DNA from 2 places in the Nocardia implantans genome. Region 2 is predicted to be linked to the other one. Evidence: riboswitches for the same ligand, from Rfam matches in the RefSeq annotation. Region 2 holds a riboswitch; the other holds the start of a gene.
The links. A riboswitch is a leader RNA that binds a small molecule or an ion and turns the genes downstream of it on or off. The one in region 2 is predicted to bind S-adenosylmethionine.
Positions count from the first base shown of each region.

Region 1: it holds a riboswitch for S-adenosylmethionine, as region 2 does, so the genes downstream of both, U3653_RS00465 (rhodanese-like domain-containing protein) here and U3653_RS07610 (amino acid ABC transporter permease) in region 2, are expected to answer to the same signal.

Region 1 is NZ_JAYKYQ010000001.1:93,674-98,083, reverse strand. It holds gene U3653_RS00475 (FAD-dependent oxidoreductase) at 19-1,482, opposite strand; gene U3653_RS00470 (Rv0361 family membrane protein) at 1,863-2,312, shown strand; SAM riboswitch class IV at 2,376-2,492, shown strand; gene U3653_RS00465 (rhodanese-like domain-containing protein) at 2,507-2,923, shown strand; gene U3653_RS00460 (O-succinylhomoserine sulfhydrylase) at 2,920-4,134, shown strand; gene U3653_RS00455 (serine/threonine-protein kinase) at 4,158-4,410, opposite strand, start outside.
Region 2 is NZ_JAYKYQ010000002.1:730,280-734,689, forward strand. It holds gene U3653_RS07595 (ABC transporter substrate-binding protein) at 1-29, opposite strand, end outside; gene U3653_RS07600 (ABC transporter substrate-binding protein) at 151-1,110, opposite strand; gene U3653_RS07605 (amino acid ABC transporter ATP-binding protein) at 1,125-1,892, opposite strand; gene U3653_RS07610 (amino acid ABC transporter permease) at 1,889-2,896, opposite strand; SAM riboswitch class I at 2,924-3,017, opposite strand; gene U3653_RS07615 (hypothetical protein) at 3,382-4,089, shown strand; gene U3653_RS07620 (glycosyltransferase family 2 protein) at 4,114-4,410, opposite strand, start outside.

The DNA of each region.
Region 1 (4,410 bases), on a different contig from region 2:
CGGTCACTCGGTGGGTGATCAGACCTTGTGCGGTTCGCTGGCGCGCAGCATGTCCTCGCGCTCGACGACCTTGACGCGCTCGCGGCCCTCCGGTTCGCCGAGGGAGCGTTCGTGCGCGTCGAGGCGGTACCAACCGGCCCACGTGGTGAACGGGATGCCCTTGCCCTCGAGGAACTCGATGACGGCCTCCGGCTCGGGCCGCTCGGCCGGGGTGAAGCGGGGAGCGTCGTCCAGCAGGCAGGCGATAGTCTCGTTGGCGTCGCCCTTGGTGTGGCCGATCAGGCCGACCGGGCCGCGCTTGATCCAGCCGGTGACGTAGGTGGCGGGCATGTAGCGCGCGGCGCCGTCGGCGTTCTCGTCGACGAGCACGCGACCGGCTTCGTTCGGCACGGTGCCGGCCTGATCGTCGAACGGCAGGTTGGTCAGGTTCTGCGACAGGTAGCCGACGGCGCGATAGACCGCCTGCACGTCCCAGTCCTTGAACACGCCGGTGCCCTTGACGTTGCCGGTGCCGTCGAGCTGGGTGCGCTCGGTGCGCAGGCCGACGACCTTGCCGTTCTCACCGAGGATTTCGGCGGGGGACTCGAAGAAGTGCAGGAACAGCTTGTGCGGCCGGTCGCCCGCGTCGCGGATGGCCCACTGCTCGAGCGTGTTGGCCACCATGTCGACCTGCTTGGAGTGCCGCCGCGCGGCCTCGGAGCCCTCGTCGTAGTCGATGTCCTCGGGGTCGACGATGACTTCGATGGTGGGCGAGTGGTCGAGTTCGCGCAGCTCCAGCGGGGTGAACTTGGCCTGCGCCGGGCCGCGGCGGCCGAAGACGTGCACCTCGACGGCCTTGTTGGCCTTGAGGCCCTTGTAGACGTTCGGCGGGATCTCCGTCGGCAGCAGCTCGTCGCCGGTCTTGGCCAGCACGCGGGCGACGTCGAGGGCGACGTTGCCGACGCCGAGAACGGCGACCTTCTCCGCGTCCAACGGCCAGGTGCGCGGCACGTCGGGGTGGCCGTCGTACCAGGAGACGAAGTCGGCGGCGCCGTAGGAGCCGTCGAGGTCGATGCCGGGGATGGGCAGGGCACGGTCGGCGTTGGCTCCGGTGGAGAAGATCACCGCGTCGTAGAAGGCGCGCAGGTCGTCGAGGGTGATGTCGGTGCCGTAGTCGATGTTGCCGAGCAGGCGCACCTGCGGCTTGTCGAGGACCTTGTGCAGGGCGGTGATGATGCCCTTGATCCTGGGGTGGTCGGGCGCGACGCCGTAGCGGATCAGGCCGAACGGCGCGGGCATGCGCTCGTAGAGGTCGATCGACACCTCGGCGTCGGACTTCATCAATGCGTCGGCGGCGTAGATCCCGGCCGGTCCGGCGCCCACGATCGCGATGCGGAGCGGGCGGGTCCTCGCGGTGTGCGCGTCAGGCCCGGAGGAGGAAGCCTGCGTCACCACGGAGGGCTCGCGGACACCGCCATCCTCTACTGCACTCTGTTCGGTCATCTCTTTACGCGCACCTTTATGGTCGAAACAATTAATGACGTCTGGGCTTAGCTTAGGCTAAGTTGACGCACCGGCTCGGTCGCACCCGTCCGGTGCGGACGCCGGCGTTGCCGGCTCGTGGCTGCACGGTGCTCCGTTCGCCGCGGCGTGGAGCTGCCGATTCGCTATGACAGCAGGCCGCCGTCCCGCGATTCTATCGGGATGGCCGATGCCGCCCCGCGTCGGTGCGTGAACCCGGCGGATGCCATCCACGGTCATGATCGTCGTCTACCCGCTCGCGCCCGGTCTATCGCCGCCCCTCGCTTCGGATCGGCGTCGCGCCTGGTCCGCAGCCGGGGGGCGAGCGCTCGATACCGCCGCCGACCAGGGATCATCGACTCATGACCGAACAGCATCCCGCCGCGGACGAGGACGAGATCATCCGCGTCGACCAGACCGACAAACGCTCGGTGGTCCCGTTCGTCGCCGCAGCGGTGGTCGCGGCGATCGTGCTGATCGCGATCGTGCTCGGCGGTGTGCTCTCGCCCGCTGAGAAAAATGTCACAGAGGCCGACCGCATCGCGGCGGCCGTCCGCAACTTCGTCGACGGCTCCAACCGCAGCGACGCCGTGCCGCCGCCCGGCACCGCGTGCCAGGGCTTCGACGCGACCCACTCACCGCTGGCGGGCCAGGACGGCGCCGGAAAGCCGGTCGAGATCACGAAAATCGACTCGCCCATGGTGGACGGCGACCGGGGCAAGGCGACCGTCACCACGAAGGTGGACGGGCAGGAGAAGACGACGACCTGGAATCTCACCAGATCCGGTGACAAGTGGCTGGTGTGCACCTGAGCGTTCGCGCAGGGTGCGCCACCGTTTGACACGGTGACCCGGGTCGGTGCAATCTCAGTCGAAGGTCATGAGAACCAGTGTCAAGCCCCGGCATTGCTGGTCGGCAACCCTCCTCCGCGGTGGGGTGCTCCGGGTGACGACCTGGCGGCGCCTCGGTCCCGGGCGCGGCAAGTGCGGATTCACAGGAGGTGCACATGAGTTATGCCGGTGACATCACCCCGCAGCAGGCATGGGAGCTGTTGCAGAACAATCCGGAAGCCGTCTTGGTGGACGTGCGGACGGAAGCGGAATGGAAGTTCGTGGGCGTCCCCGACACCAGTTCGATCGAGCGGCCGACCGTGCTGATCGAGTGGGTCGACTCGACGGGCGCGCGCAACGAGGCGTTCGTCGAGCAGTTGAAGCAGGCGCTCGACGGCCATGACCCGGAGGCTCCGGTGGTCTTCCTCTGTCGCTCCGGTCAGCGTTCGGTGGGCGCGGCGATCGCCGCCACCTCCGCGGGTTACCGCACCTCCTACAACGTGCTCGAGGGCTTCGAGGGCCCGCTCGACGAATTCGGGCATCGCGGCGGCTCCGGCTGGCGTGCTCTCGGACTGCCGTGGCGGCAGTCGTGATCACCGGCGGCGCGTTCGACAAGCCGCTGCCCGACGGCGTCGGCCCCGCGACGCTCGGCGTGCGCGGCGGCCTGCGGCGCTCCGGTTTCGAGGAGACCGCGGAGGCGCTCTACCTGACCTCCGGCTTCGTCTACGAGAGCGCCGAGGCGGCCGAGGCCGCGTTCACCGGCGAGGTCGAGCACTTCGTCTACTCCCGCTACGGCAACCCGACGGTGGCCATGTTCGAGGAGCGGATGCGCCTGCTCGACGGCGCCGAGGCGTGCTTCGCGACCGCGAGCGGCATGTCCGCGGTGTTCACCGCGCTCGGCGCGCTGCTGGGCGCCGGTGACCGGCTGGTCGCCGCGCGCAGCCTGTTCGGCTCGTGCTTCGTGGTGTGCAACGAGATCCTGCCGCGCTGGGGCGTTGAGACCGTCTTCGTCGACGGCGAGGACCTCGACCAGTGGGAGCAGGCGCTGTCGGTGCCCACGCAGGCGGTCTTCTTCGAGACGCCGGCCAACCCGATGCAGACGCTGGTCGACGTGCGGCGGGTGACCGAGCTGGCGCATGCGGCGGGCGCCAAGGTCGTGCTGGACAACGTGTTCGCCACCCCGCTGCTGCAACGCGGCTTCGAGCTCGGCGCCGACGTGGTGGTCTACTCGGGCACCAAGCACATCGACGGCCAGGGCCGCGTGCTCGGCGGCGCGATACTCGGGGCTCGGGACTACATCGACGGGCCGGTGAAAACGCTGATGCGCCACACCGGTCCCGCGCTGAGCCCGTTCAACGCGTGGACGCTGCTCAAAGGCTTGGAGACGATGCCGCTGCGGGTGCGCCATTCGACGGAGTCCGCCCTGCGCATCGCCCGCTTCCTGGAGAGCAACCCGGCCGTCAGCTGGGTGCGGTACCCGTTCCTGGAATCGCATCCGCAGTACGCGCTGGCCGCCGGCCAGATGAGCGGGGGCGGCACCGTAGTCACCTTCGAGTTGAACGCTCCCGAGAACGAGGCAAAGAAGCGCGCGTTCGAAGTCCTCAACCGGTTGCGCGTCGTCGACATCTCCAACAACCTCGGTGACGCGAAGTCGCTGATCACCCACCCGGCGACCACCACACACCGCGCCATGGGCCCCGAAGGCAGGGCCACCATCGGCCTGACCGACGGCGTCGTGCGCATCTCGGTGGGCTTGGAAGACGTGGAGGACCTGCTCCAAGATCTCGACCAAGCATTGGCCTGACCGGGAAGCCGTGGCCCGAGCGGTCAGCGGATCGGCACGGTTACGCCGGGTGACGACGGATCGCCGTGCAGGACCAGATGGCTCGGGGCCTCGTCCTTCTTGTCGTTCTTCTTGCCGTTCTTGTTCTTGCCGGGCAGGTCGAAGGCTAGGCGGAAAGTACCGGCGCGGCCGGGAGCGATGCGCGCGAAGTCGCCGGGCGGATTCAGCTCGGCGGTGCCCGCCGCGTCCGGCGGGAGCGAACGCCCGCCGGTGGTGACCAGTCGTTGCTCCGGGATG
Region 2 (4,410 bases):
GCGACGATTCGGTGACGGGTTCGGATCACGGGGCAACTCCAGATACTTCGGGACGGACGAGTTTCTCGCCGGGGTCGGGGTCGGTGTCGGCGGTCGCCGACGGCCTGCTGGGAACGCGGCGGCGCCATTCGGGCGCGACGCGCCATCGGCTCATCGCTTCTTCGGCAGGCCGGGCGGGTTGATCCGCGATTCGGTGACCGTCTCGCTCTGCAGGCCCCAACGGTCGATCACCTGCTGATAGGCGCCGTGCTCGATGGCGTAGGCCAGTGCGTGCTGCACGGCGGTGATCAGCCCGTTGTCCTTCTTGGTGAGCACCGCGATCTCGCCTTGCAGCGCCTCGCCCGCACCGGAGAAGGTGCCGACGATCCTGGTCTGTTTCGCGGTGGCCGCGTGGTAGATCGCCGTCGGGTTCGGTCCGAGGTAGCCGTCCAGCCGCTGCGAGGCCAGCGCCAGGTAGTAGTCGGTGACCTGCTGGAAGTAGGCGATGTCGATCGGCGCCAGTCCCTCGGCCCGGTTCTGCTCGTTCCACTTGACCAGCAGCTGTTCCTGGTTGGTGCCGCTGCCGACGCCGATCCGCTTGCCCGCCAGGCTCGTGCGGTCCTTGTAGTCGAGCTTGCTCTGGATCGGCACCTCCAGCGCGACGTTGTCCTTGCGGTAGGTCGCGAAGTCGTACTTCTCCTTGCGTTCCTCGGTGACGGTGACGTTGGAGATGAACGCGTCCACCTCGCCGGAGTCCACCCGCACGAAGTTCTGCGACCAATCGGCCACCCGCGCGTCGAGTTTCAGGCCGAGGATGTCGGCGATCAGCGAGGCGAAGTCGACTTCCGAGCCGACCACCGTCTTGTCGTCGGTGGCGTAGAACCGCAGCGGCGGCGCCGCGCCGGCCGCGCCGGTCACCACCAGCGTGCCGCGGTCGCGGATCGCCTTCGGCACCTCGGCGGCGATGGCGTCGACCTTGGCCACCCTGATCCGGCCGGATTGGGCGGGGGAGAGGTCGAAGGTGATCGAACCGGCGGGCTGCGCGGCGTTGTCCGCCTCGGGTTCGGTGCAGCCGGTGGCCAGCAGCGCGACCGTGGTGGCGGCGACGGTGACCAGGGCGGAGAACTTCATCGGAAACCTGTTCGTCAACGGACTCGGGAAAGGAACGCGCGGGTGCGCGGGTGTTCGGGATGGTCGAGGACGGCCGAGGGCGGGCCCTGCTCGACGATGACGCCCTCGTCGAGGAACACCACGGTGTCGGCGACCTCACGGGCGAAACCGATCTCGTGGGTGACGATCACCAGCGCGGTGCCGCCGTGCGCCAGATCGCGGATCACGTCGAGCACCTCGCCGACCAGTTCCGGGTCGAGCGCGGAGGTCGGCTCGTCGAACAGGATCACGCGCGGGCGCAGCGCCAGCGCGCGGGCGATCGCCACTCGCTGCTGCTGCCCGCCCGACAGCCTGCGCGGATACGCGTCGGCCAGGTGTCCGATGCCGACCCGGTCCAGCAGCAGGCGCGCCTCGCGCTCCACCTCGGTCCGGTCGCGCCGCTGCGCCGACAGCGGCGCCAGCGTGACGTTGTCGAGCACGGTCAGGTGCGGGAACAGATTGAACTGCTGGAAGACGAAGCCGATCCGGGAGCGCTGCTTGCGCACCGCGTGGTCGGGCAGGGCGTGCAGGCGATCGCGGCGCAGCCGGTATCCGATCAGCTCGCCGTCGATGTGCACGGTGCCCGCGTCCAGCGTCTCCAGATGGTTGACCACGCGCAGCAGGGTGGACTTGCCGGACCCGGACGGGCCGATCACGGCCACCACCTCGCCGGAGCGCACGGTGAGATCGATGCCGCGCAGCACCTCGTGCGAGCCGAAGGACTTCCGCAGGCCGCGGACCCGCACGGCGGGTGCGGCGCTCATCGGGTCGCTCCGCGCGGTGCGGCGGGACCGGCCTCGGCGACCTCGCGCAGCTTCCGCCACGCGCGTCGCAGCGGCGTCGGCGGCGGCGTGCGGTGCGCGCCCTTGGCGTAGTGGCGTTCGATGTAGTACTGCGCCACCGACAGCACGGTGGTGAGCACGATGTACCAGACGGTCGCGACCATCAGCAGCGGCACCACCCGGCCGTTGCGCCCGTAGATCACCTGGACCTGGTAGAACAGTTCGGCGATCGCCATGACCGACACGATCGAGGTGCCCTTGAACAGGCTGATCACCTCGTTGGTCGCGTTCGGCAGGATCGAGCGCATCGCCTGCGGCATGACCACCGTGCGGAACTGCCGCAGCCGCGGAATCCCGAGCGCCGCCGCGGCTTCCAGCTGACCCGCGTCCACCGCGATGAACCCGGCCCGGATGATCTCCGCCGAATAGGCCGCCTGATGCAGCGCCAAGCCGATAACGGCGGCGGTGAAACCGCTGATCACCCCGTTCACCTCGAAGGTGAACAGCGCGGGCCCGAACGGGATGCCGACCGAAAGGGTCTGGTACAGGTAGGCGATGTTGAACCAGAACAGCAACTGCACGATCAGCGGGATCGAGCGGAACGCCCAGATGTAGACCCACGAGAGCACCCGCAGCACCGGGTTGTTCGACAGCCGGGCGATCGCGAGGGCGGTGCCGAGCAGAAAGCCCAGCGCCGTGCCCCATGCGGTCAGCTCCAGGGTGACCCGCAGCGCCGACAGCACCGACTTCGCTGTGATGTACCGCGCGAACGTCGGCCAGTCCCAGCCGGGGTTGGTGGCCAGGCCGTGCACGAACTGGGCGAGCACGATCAGGGCGACGGTGCTGACCACCCAGCGCCACGGATGCCGGGTCTTCGCGACGGTAGGCGTCGCGGCGCTCGCGACAGGGGCGGGCGTGCGGGTCGGGTCCGGTTCGTTCGGCGCGGCGGCCTCGGGGGCGGCGTCCGGCGCGGTGGACGCGCTCATGACGGGTCCTCGATGATCACTTCGGTTCCTCCATCGGTCCCGGCGGAAGCACCCGCACCCGGTGACCGGGGGGTTGCTGCGACGTCGACGAGCCAGGTCTCTCGGTCGCTCTGGATGGTTGGCGCCGACCCCCTGTCAACGGGTGTCAGGGGCGAGCCGAATCATGATGCCCAGCAAGGGAAGCATGGAACAAGAGAAGTAATCACCGTGAGCGTAGACCTTGCCCACGCGCGTGCATCGGATCCTTGTAGTAACCAGGCGTGCGCTGCTCGATCGAGGGCGCGGTGCAGGACAGGCGCTGCGGGACGATGCCGGTCCGATGCAGCATACGGGTATCACCGAGGCTGGGGAACGCCGGTGTGCGACGCTGAGGTCCGTTCCGGGCAAACAGGACTCGCCACGAAATTGCTGTGTGGAATCCCGGCTGATGAATGCGTTTGCCGGAGTACTGTCCCCCTCGATCGTTCCGCCGATGAGGAGGTTTCGTGACCATATTGCGCCGTCTGACCCAGTTGTCCGCTGTCGCGACCAGTTCGATGGCCCTCGTGTTCTCCGGGCCCGCCGCCGCGTTCGCGGCTCCGGACGTAACGCTTCCCGCATCCGCCGAGGACTCCGTGCCGATCGCCGCTCCCGGTGACCTGTTCGGCGCGTATCAAGCCGCGCTCGACGCGCTGCGCGCGCTCGGCATCCAGCCGTTCGCCTACCCCAGCGCGTCGGCGTTCTGCCTCGACAACACCACGGCCGGGCTGGCGCCCGCCGTGGCAGGCGCCATCCCGGGGCCGTGGCCGAAGAACACCGTCCAGATTCCCGGCCAGGATCTCAGCGCCGTCAAGGCCGGGCAAGCCATGTTCACCTTCGTGCCCTACGGCCTCGGGCCGGACGGTCCGAATACCGGAGGCATGCAAGTGGCCTGGCTCAATCTGAACACCGGCCGCGGCGGCACGGCCGCCATGGGACCGTTGCCCGAGGTCGCCCGCTCGATGATCCCCGCGGCCGTTCCCGCCGACCTGCGACCAGCCGCCGAGCAGGCGATCCGCGACTTCCTCGTCGCGTCGCTCCCGATGGGCGGGGTGCGTGCCGTTCCGGTGGACACCGGCAAGGGAACCGTGCTCGCCGCGGTCTTCGGCTCGGTGCAGAACGGCGCCAAGTCCTGCGTCTTCCTGCCGACCGTCGGAATCACGCCGGTGCCGTGAGGTTGCGGCCGCGGCTCGGCGCGATCAGGGAAGCGAGCGACCTTTCCAGCGCGCCGTGCCGCGGCGACGGGCCCGGTGCGACCGCGCCCACAGCAGCAGATACGCCGCCACCGACACCGGGTGCGCGACGGCGGCCGGCAGGTCAGATGGCCGCAGCGGGCCGCCGGTCTCGGTCGAACGGGCCAGCAGCCGCCCGGCGACGGCGGCGAGCCAGCCGATCGATCCGGTCGTTCGGGTCGCTCCACGGCCGAACACCGCCATCGCGGGCGGCGCCCAATAGGCAAAGGCGGCAATCAGTCCCACCGCCGCACCGCCAGCGAT